3 regions of the Paenibacillus sp. 2RAB27 genome follow, and region 1 is predicted to be linked to each of the others. Evidence: riboswitches for the same ligand, from Rfam matches in the RefSeq annotation. Region 1 holds a riboswitch; each other region holds the start of a gene.
What was found. Region 1 has a riboswitch for cyclic di-AMP ahead of AB4114_RS12600 (hypothetical protein). Riboswitches for the same ligand answer to the same signal wherever they lie in the genome.

Region 1 (3,277 bases):
ATATTACCTATATCATCAGGGTTAAGCGGTAAGTATTTCTGAAGCCGAAATACAGCATACATAAGTAGCATCATGACAAAGTTAACTAACAGAACAGCTCCTACATACTTTTTCCAACCCATGGCTTCGTCTTCTTTAACGCCCATAATCCGATAAGATACACGCTCGAACGGACCAAAAACACGATCAAGGCCACTCTTTTCATAGCCGAACACTTTGACCAAGTAACTGCCCACTGGCTTTACCAAAAGCATGATAATCCCTAGTGTGACGACTACTTGTAACAATCCCATACCCATAGTAGGTTCTCCCCCTGCTTACATAAGTTCATATTCTACAATTAAAATTTCTCTGGCTTTACTAGAACAAAACCGAGATAACCCATAATGGCACACCCAATGAGTCCAATAACAATCATATGATTGCCTCCTATTTTCTTGAAATACGACTTCGAAAGTTTAAGCTCAAGCCTTTTCACAATATTTAGCAAATCCCCAAAACCCTAGAAAGGTTATCGCAAATAATAAAATCATCGTTACATCGTTGTACACGGACACACCTCCTTCAAATCAAACAGAGCCTATATTTTGTTTGCTTTTAGAGATGATAGTAAAAACTTGACGTCACCATTTTTAGAATAAATGACATAATCAGCACCAAGACCTTTATAAATCAATCGTGGATTTACGCTCTGCGTGATGACATACATGGATTTGGAGGTCCCACTACGGCATATCTGGATATACCTGCAACTTAGAGGTAAGCTTTCCTCGAACAGAACGATATGCCCTATCGGATAGTCAGGAATGATGGACGCGCCTGGATCCATCGTATCCACTTGGATAATTTGCTTCACTCCTTGACTCTCTAACTTGACTCTCTCCATCTTGTTGTTCGTCAATGCAACAAAAGGAAGGCCAACCAGTTTTGTTTGTTTCATAAAGGCCTCGCCCGCCTTGGTTGGCGCAGCTATCAACAAAAAATCACTTTGCATGCACACCGTCCTCCTTGCCTGAATCATTGTAACGCCGTTKCGTATAAAAAGGGGGTAAAGAAACTGTTGTGTTCGTATAAAAAAAACATAAAAATTTGCTTATTTTCGATTGCTCGATCCAGATACCGGCCAATCCTAATTAAGACAAAGAGCACCTCTACCACTCGAATCCCGAGTGGTAGAGGTGCTCTTTCATTACTATCAAACGTCACTCTTAGAAAGAGATATACGCCCCAGAATGCTCAAATAAATAAGTGCGATTAGATAAAAAAATTAGTTCTTGCTCACTTGCAGTTGATAAATTCTCTAGCTTTTCAGATAAATTCGTTAGTGCAGATGCCATTAAATGAGATCGTATTTCTCCCCATGCCTCTTGTTTCTGATGAACGTACTGCAAACCATCCTTAAGGGTTAGACCTTTGAGCTTCTGGAATACTGACGCCCATTGAACAAAATCCCCTTTCAGGTTGCCGCATGGAATCACGAATTGCCCTAATCCACATGTTCCGAGATTCGTTGAAATCGTCAGTAAACCGCAATGACAATCCGTGCCATGCCCAGGTAGCAGCTTATCTGATAGCTCACAATCGAATTGAAAACATTCAATGCGGGTAATCTTGCATTCCTTCGTACATACATCTGATTCTCTTACTAGAGTCAGGGGTTCAGGATACATAATAGATTCACTCTCCTCCATTTGTGAACAACAAAAAGAAGCCAAAGAGCAGAGAATCTCTACTCTCGAGCTTCGGAACAGCGTGAATACACGAACTGTGGAAGGCACGAAAAGAAGGCGGTTCTCTCCCAATACGCTTACGAGGTTAGCTGTCGGATTCGGGCTTGGAAGTGCCCTACCTTAGCAAGCTGCGCTTGCATTAGATTCACCCCGAGAAACCGATGCTGTATCCAATCGGCTTCTATTGGTTCCCCCGTTTCCCTTACAGGAACTCAGCGTTTTGCTTAACATGATCTGTTGTTGAACCGAATGTTACGCCGATTGATCATGAATGTAAAATGTTCTGGAGATTCTTATTTCGCAATCTGTGGCATCTGGCGTTTATGAAAGCGCAACTAATGATAAATTGCATGCATTTTCAATAGAAATGCTTCAGCTTACTCCCTTTTTTGCCACTTTTCAGGAAGGGTCCATTAGCTCAATGACGATGAGAAAACGAAAAGGAACTTCATTTTTATTGTATTTTTATACGTTTGCTATTCATTCTTTATCCCCTTTTTATATGGCTCAAACATACAATTATGTCATATATTCAGTCACTACTGACTTCTGAGTTTACGTCAAAAAGGAGAACTGCCATGACTTCCTCCCCCCGATATTATTTAGGGATACTACCTCATTTGTTGAATCCGGTTGATTTAGATTACGAATGGTTCGGTGTCTTATGGCTAGAAGCAGAGAATTCGCTTTCCTATTATTGTTGGGTACTGGTTTACTAAAGAAGAGTCCGAGATTACTCACAACGCTATCCAAACCGGTTTTTCAAAATGGACCCCAACATCCGATTATCCGATTGTTATGAGAATGTATGAGTCGATAAGAAACAAGCAAAAAAAACAGGATTGGGAGACGCGGACTCGATTATCGATCCGTACGATTTTTAATTCACCGTGGAAAGAAGTTTCCTCAGGATTGTATATTATCAAGTCACGGGACACATACCCCTTGCATGCTTCAGCCATATACTTAAGAAAAAATTCTTTGTTTGGTTGGAACATGCTGCCGTATGTGAAACAGAGGGAGAGCTTCATGCGTTCATGAAGCGGGTGAGTGAAGAGCATCAGATGGAAACATTGATGAAAAAGGGCAGCCCTACTGTGAAGTAAGGACTGCCTTTTTCGTTTCATCTTCAGCATTAGTCCGATTCTACCGAATTAAACCGAGTATTCCTGCTGAAAAATGGTAAATAGTCCGATTCTGCCGAACTAATTCGCCTGTTTCCCTGTGTGAGGGGTGTTTGGGGCGATTTACTTCGGCGATTTCGGACTAATGTAGATTTTTTGCCAGCGGTAGAGAGATTAGTCCGATATTTTCGGACTAGTGGTGCTCAGGGTGGAATCCAGGCAGTGTAAGTCGAAATAATCGACTTACACGCCTTCCGGGGCGCCCTCCTACCCAGCACCCGCGCTACTTTTTCAAATGATACGGCACGGTCGTTACAACCAAGTTCCGCTTATACAGCAGGAACGCCCTTATCAGCAAGCTGGATTGATTGTGCAAAATGTTATGCCAATTCTTCTTGGGAATAAACTGCGGGATGATCACGG
Region 2 (3,277 bases), on a different contig from region 1:
GTCTCATCCCGTGCTGATACTGCACACCATCAAAGTTAGCATTCAGAATTTCGGGGTATTTGTAGGTCATCCAAGCAGGCGGTGTTGCTGTGGGAGTACCGAGAATGACCTGTAGTCCATGCTCGTGAGCAAGACTTATCGCACGGTCGAACAGATCAAAGGCAAATACCCCTTCCTCTGGTTCAAAGAAATTCCATGCAAACTCTCCCATCCGTACGATGGTAAAGCCGATTTCTCGCATTCTCCTATAATCGTCAGCCCACATAGCCTCTGGCCACTGCTCAGGGTAGTAGCATACGCCTAAATCAAACTTCTCTCCCGGAATGGTCTTTTCCATGAGTCATAACATCCCCATTTCTATAGATGTAGTAATTTTTTGTTATTTAAAATCCTTTATGTACTCATTATATTTCTTTATAATATTATGTATATAACATCATTTTGCGACGTATATCAGATTTTTGCGTTTTGGAGGACACATGAAAATTCATTATGTATTACCGGAGCCCATGTACAAACACTATACGGTTTATCCGGATATGATTGGTCAATATGCGGATTTCCCTGAGCATCAGGAGTGGCGGTTTAAGGGGCAGCTGCAACAAGCCAATTTGCATATTGTGTTAAGCGGTAAAGGCTACGTCAAAGCGAATGGGAAGGAATTCTCCCTGGAAGCAGGACAAGGCTTTTATTACGGATCGGGCCTTGAACAGGAGTATCGAACCGATCCAAACGATCCGTGGCAAGTATTTTGGGTACACCTTGCAGGTGAGGGACTCGACAGGCTGTTGAATGATCAAGGAACTTCAGCAGTATGGCTGTTTACATATTGGGATGTACCCAAGCTCAAACAATTGACAGGAGATTTATTGGAGCTGGCATCCCCATATGATCGGAATGAGGTACAATTGGCCGTGAAGCTCTATGAACTGCTTGCTGAGCTTGCCTTACGTGCAGAGACGCATGGAACAGTAACTATTCTGGATAAGCGTGCACGGATGAGAGAGGTCGCGGAATATATTCGTACGCACTGCACGAAACCGCTAACTCTCCTGCAGATGGCCGAGCAGGCAGGTTTCAGTACCTTTTACTTTAGTCGAATGTTTCACGAAGTGATGGGGCGGACTCCGGTCGAGTGGCTGTTCGAATGTCGTCTGGTTGTAGCTAAACAACTGCTCATGTCTACCGAATGGACGATTAAGCAAGTGGCTGAGCATGTCGGATTTTCCCAGAGCAGCTACTTTATTGCGCGCTTCCGAGAGCATACCGGAATGACACCACAGGAGTATCGGCGGCTCTACAGCACGTAGGTTTCCTAGGTCTATAGAGCTTCATCTCCTAAAGAGCATTAATAAGTAGCAAAGTATGGGATAATCAACGACACTCCTATATGTATGCGCTTTCATCGACTACCAAAGTCAAATAAGCAATAATTAAAGGCGAATCTACGTTTTACAATCGATAAAGAACGGCGTAAGATTCATTACGACAAGTTGATTCTATGTGAAAAGAAACCACTTAATTCCCAGTAGGGGAAACGGGGGAACCAATCGAAGCCGTTCAAGCAATACTTGGCTTCATGGGGTGAATCCTGATGCTCGCAAGCATTAGGTAGGACGCTCTCAAGTCCGAATCCGACAGCTAACCTCGTAAGTGCATTGAGAGAGAACCGCACACTCGCCTTCTTATGTAAAGAAGTCCGAGAGTAGAGATTCTCTGCTCTTAGGGCTTCTTTTTGCATGCCGTCAACCCAAAATGTTACATAAATGTTATAAGGAGGCTATACCATGCATGCTATTGAAATCAATAATTTGACCAAAACCTATGGGAACGCAAGAGGTATTACCGATGTTAGTTTTTCAATCGAAGAAGGGGAGATCTTTGGTTTTATTGGACCGAATGGGGCAGGGAAATCAACAACGATTCGAACGCTGCTGTCTCTGATTTTTCCAACAAGCGGCAGTGCCAAAATTTTTGGAAAAGACTGCATCCAGTTTGCGCCTGAAATAAAGAAAGAGATCGGCTACTTGCCTTCGGAAGTTTTTTATTATGACAACATGAAAGTAATCGACCTACTCAAGTATTCAGCCAGCTTTTACAAGAAGGATTGCACGAAGAGAATCAAAGAGCTTGCTGAAATTATGGATCTGGACGTTACGAAGAAAATTGATGATCTATCTCTGGGGAACAAAAAGAAAGTAGGCATCGTTCAAGGGCTGCTGCATGATCCTAAGCTTATTATTCTGGATGAACCGACAAGTGGACTTGACCCGCTCATGCAGCAGAAGTTTTTCGAATTGCTCGAACAACAGAATCAAAGAGGAGCCACGATTCTTTTTTCCTCTCATATATTGAGTGAAGTTCAGAGATTATGCGATCGCGTCGCGATTATTAAGGAAGGTAGAATTGTAACGGTTGAGAAGATCAGCACCTTAAAGGAAAACAATTTCAAGCGATTTAAAGTGGATACGGCACAAGCGCTCGACCCTAACTTTTTCAAGATGACCGGAGTCAATAACATTGATGTCCAAGGCCAGACGACGAGCTTCTTATTCAAAGGCAATATTAATCAAGTCATGCGAAAAATTGCCGAAATTGAAATCGATAATCTGTGGATCGAAGAGCCTGATTTAGAGGAGATCTTTATGCACTACTATGAGAAGGAGGCTTAAAGTGGAATGAATATATACCTTCATGAATTGAGAGCCTATCGGAAATCCACGATCACGTGGACGTGCTCCTTAATTGCGGTCATCGTCTTATTCCTGTCCCTTTTTCCATCGGTTTCTAAGGATTTTGCTGAGTTTTCTTCCATCTTAGAAGGGTATCCAGAAGGGGTAAGGAAAGCGCTTGGCATTCAAATCGAAACGTTTGGTACCCTACTCGGTTTCTATGTGTACATCTTTATGTACATTACGCTTTGCGGAGCCATTCAAGCCATGGTTCTGGGAACGTCTATACTCTCGAAAGAAATGCGCGAGAAAACAGCAGACTTTCTGCTTACGAAGCCCGTAACACGTACGAAAATTGTTACTTCCAAGCTATTAGCGGCTGTTACTTCTTTAGTCATTACGTGCGTGATTTATATCGCTGCAGCCTATCTAATGGCGCTTCAAGTCAAAACGGTCGATTTTGATGTGAGCACATTTCTATTGATTTCCCTCACTTTGCTGTTTATCCAGTTGATGTTCCTTGCTATAGGATTCATCATTTCCGTCGTATTTTCTAAAATTAAAGCCGTGTTATCTGTCAGTCTAGGTACGGTGTTTGCCTTTTT
Region 3 (3,277 bases), on a different contig from region 1:
TGACCACAGCATATTTGCTGTGTGTTTTCCCTTGGACCAGCCGGCAGTGAAACGCCGCGGAACCCTAGAAAACGACATGCCGTTATTATAGTCTGGCTAACATGTCATGTCAAGTTATCCATTTTGGCTGCGACCTAGTTAGCTTATCCTTATTCCTCTAGCGCTATGTTGTTCAATGCCAGATGCGCGCGGAACATATCCATGCCGTCTGGCTGCTCCTGTTCGGGTACCCACGTAGCGGTATCCCATATCTTCGAAAGTTTAAGTGCACGACTGCAGTGTACGAAACATTCCTGCACCTCGACGCCAACAGCGACGATCGGCGATTTCCCATTAAGCTGCATAGTCGCAAGGAGCTCTTCATCTCTCGTCAGCCAAGCGCGACCATTGACGCGGAGCACCATGTCGACGCCTGGAATGATGAATAAGAGACCCACCTGCGGGTTGTTTACTATATTTTGCATAGAATCTATTCGACGGTTTCCGAGTCTTTCTGGATAAATCAAGCGGTGATTATCGAGAACGCGAACGAAACCTGGGCCATCGCCACGGGGGGACACATCACACAATCCATCCGCACCTGATGTAGATAAGAAGAATAAAGGTGATTTGGCGATGAACGCTTGAGCATGTTCGTCAATTTGATTGATGACTTTATTTTGTACCGCAGGATGAGGCTCTCCAATATGATCTCTAATTTCATCAATGGATCGAACGATGCCGGGAAATGGGGGTGAAATATTGTCTTGTGTGTTGTCCATGCGTTCTTTTCCTTCCTGAGGCCAGAGGCCTTTGTTCAAAATACCAGCATGTATATGCGGAACATAAAAATTCGGCTGTTTTCTCCGTAAACACTTTGAGAAGTCCTCGAAGGACGTTGTAGACGTTTATTTTGATATTGTAGTATACGCCGATAACCTCGTTCAAATGAATGAAGCCCTGCAAGCTGCTCTTTCGAGCAAAGCTTAGCAGGGCTTCATTCTGTAGCGAGAACATTACTTGGATTCAGCAGTTAGTTGATTGTAGATATCATCCCACAGAACACGTCTGGCGGATACATATCGCTTCGCATAATAGGATTCGCTCAACTTATTCTTCACAACACCTTGATTGGTAGCGGAGTGAACGAATTCACCGTCTCCGAGGTACATACCTACATGAGAGATACCGCTGCCATCCGTGTTGAAAAATACAAGATCGCCCTTACGAAGATCTTTTTTGTCAACCCAGTAGCCTTCGCTGTTTTGCGATTTGGAGCTGTGTGGAAGGTCGATGCCGAACTCATCGAATAAGTAGGATGTGAAACCAGAGCAATCAAAGCCTTTGGTTGTCGTTCCTGCCCATTTGTAGGGAGTTCCTACGAGATCTTCGACTGCGTTGTCCATGGAGGACGATGCGAAAACGCTTCCTACACTTACACTCAAAAACAAAACAAGACTAAAAACAAGAGCAACTACTTTCTTCAACTGCTTGTCTCCTTCCGGTGCCTACGAGGTTAGCTGGAGGGTTCGGTTGAAGGTTCCCTATGATCCCTGTCTTGCAAGATCAATTCACCCGGAGTGGTTCCCCCGTTTCCCCATAAACTGAGGAATTCGGCATGAAAAATTTGGTTTTCTGATGCTAGTCCTTTTAATTCGTCATAAACAATGAAATTCCTCTTTTTTTGTTTAAAAAAAGGCGGAAAAATAGGCAAATAGTTCGGGAAATAGACAAAAAAAAGCCCCTTTCTCAAAGAGAAGGGGAGAGCGCGTAAGCTATTCACTGTTTTGCTGGATATTAGTTAGGTATTTTGGCTGAAAGCAGCTGATATTGGGAAGAAATGCCCCAAATTTGGAAAAAAATGTGGAAGAGGGGATACAATTGATAAATGATGAGGGCTACCAGTCCTGCCCATAGGTAAGTAGCCGTGACTGTGACCCCTGCCAAAAGTCCTGTGAACAGTAATAGGATGATGGCAAGTCCAATAATCGGCAGCGAATATCGAAAGAAAGAGATGATTGTCGATGTAATCCCCAGTTTGGCCGCGATGGCGAATTGCACATACATGAACAGCAACTGCAGGACAAAGCCATAGACCATTAAACTGAGCAGCCAAGGTAGAAGCTTGAGAACGATCTGCTCATAAGAGCCGCTATGTCCCAGCATATAGGCGGCTTTGGGAATAAGCCAGATGAGTGGGAATAGTGTAAGCGCGATGCGGATCAAATACACGAGCAGGAAGGGGAGCATGAGCTGCTTCATCCCGCGAAAGAAGCGATAGCCGGCATTCTGGTGAGGGTGAGTGAGCGAATAGTAGACACCGCTATTTAAGAGAGGCGTCAGCAGCATGCGCGCACATAAGAGTGCAGCAAGCCACCATAGATAGGAATAGCTGAGATCTGTTTTAATTAACTGAAACTGGCCCTCTGCTAGGAAAATCTGCAAGGCCTGCTTGGGTTGCTCAGCGCCAGGGAACCGATGCATGAGGGGGACAAGAACACCTTGTACGAGCTTATACAGGAGAATACCCCAACCCATCTGATATAGGAATAAAAAGATCGTGGCAAAGGGCTGCGCCATAGCTGCCCTGAAGCCTGCTTTGATATAGGTGGCCAACGAGGGTCCCTCCTTAACGTTTTCTTTAAAATATAAGAAAGTATAGTTGCAGTTTATACAATGCTTATATTTCTCCATAAACACTGTGATACGTCCTTGAGGGACGGTGTAGTCGTTTATTCTGGGAAACTAGCATCGTAAGCATACGCTCAGAGTTTGTCATGAGACGTAAGCCAAGTCCTTACCAGGCGACTGAGCCAAAAATGGCTTGCAGGAATTGAATAATGCCAAGATTCCACCGAATTTGAAGCTTCGTATTTAATTGCGTTTGATAAAAGTTGTTGATGTGCTTATTTTCGAGTATGAGCGTGTACTTGGGATCGATGCGCACCCAGTCGACAGGCGAGGTATGCGTTAATTTGAAATCGATGCTGCCTTCCTTGCCATCCCATGTTTTATCTAACAATGTGCCATCTGCGAAGTGGAACTGAATCGGCACTTCAGGTGAGTTGCCGCCAAACTTAACGATGCGGACTGTGCTTTCATAAGTCTCGGATCCCTTGTTGCCTTGAGGCTTTACATGGACACTTTCGACGGAGTAATCCATCATCAGATTGCCATAGACATATTGATTAAAGAAATCGTTCCAATCTGTTTTGCTGATCTCCTCCACGACCTGTTGGAAATCCTTCGTAGACGGATGTTTGAACTGCCACTTTTGGAAATAGGATTTCATGATACG

Region 2: linked by a shared signal. The riboswitch ahead of AB4114_RS06910 (ABC transporter ATP-binding protein) and the one ahead of AB4114_RS12600 (hypothetical protein) in region 1 are both predicted to bind cyclic di-AMP.
Region 3: linked by a shared signal. The riboswitch ahead of AB4114_RS31560 (C40 family peptidase) and the one ahead of AB4114_RS12600 (hypothetical protein) in region 1 are both predicted to bind cyclic di-AMP.

Annotation. Positions count from the first base shown of each region.
Region 1 covers NZ_JBFRGR010000007.1:63,317-66,593, reverse strand. The annotation lists gene kdpA (potassium-transporting ATPase subunit KdpA) at 1-293, opposite strand, end outside; gene AB4114_RS12605 (hypothetical protein) at 581-994, opposite strand; gene AB4114_RS12600 (hypothetical protein) at 1,209-1,670, opposite strand; cyclic di-AMP (ydaO/yuaA leader) riboswitch at 1,789-1,958, opposite strand; gene AB4114_RS12595 (APC family permease) at 3,138-3,277, opposite strand, start outside.
Region 2 covers NZ_JBFRGR010000003.1:400,812-404,088, forward strand. The annotation lists gene AB4114_RS06900 (beta-galactosidase) at 1-337, opposite strand, end outside; gene AB4114_RS06905 (AraC family transcriptional regulator) at 480-1,310, shown strand; cyclic di-AMP (ydaO/yuaA leader) riboswitch at 1,506-1,672, shown strand; gene AB4114_RS06910 (ABC transporter ATP-binding protein) at 1,788-2,672, shown strand; gene AB4114_RS06915 (ABC transporter permease subunit) at 2,679-3,277, shown strand, end outside.
Region 3 covers NZ_JBFRGR010000043.1:12,049-15,325, forward strand. The annotation lists guanidine-I (ykkC/yxkD leader) riboswitch at 1-79, opposite strand, end outside; gene AB4114_RS31555 (MSMEG_1061 family FMN-dependent PPOX-type flavoprotein) at 150-761, opposite strand; gene AB4114_RS31560 (C40 family peptidase) at 996-1,466, opposite strand; cyclic di-AMP (ydaO/yuaA leader) riboswitch at 1,470-1,608, opposite strand; gene AB4114_RS31565 (hypothetical protein) at 1,777-2,595, opposite strand; gene AB4114_RS31570 (M1 family metallopeptidase) at 2,777-3,277, opposite strand, start outside.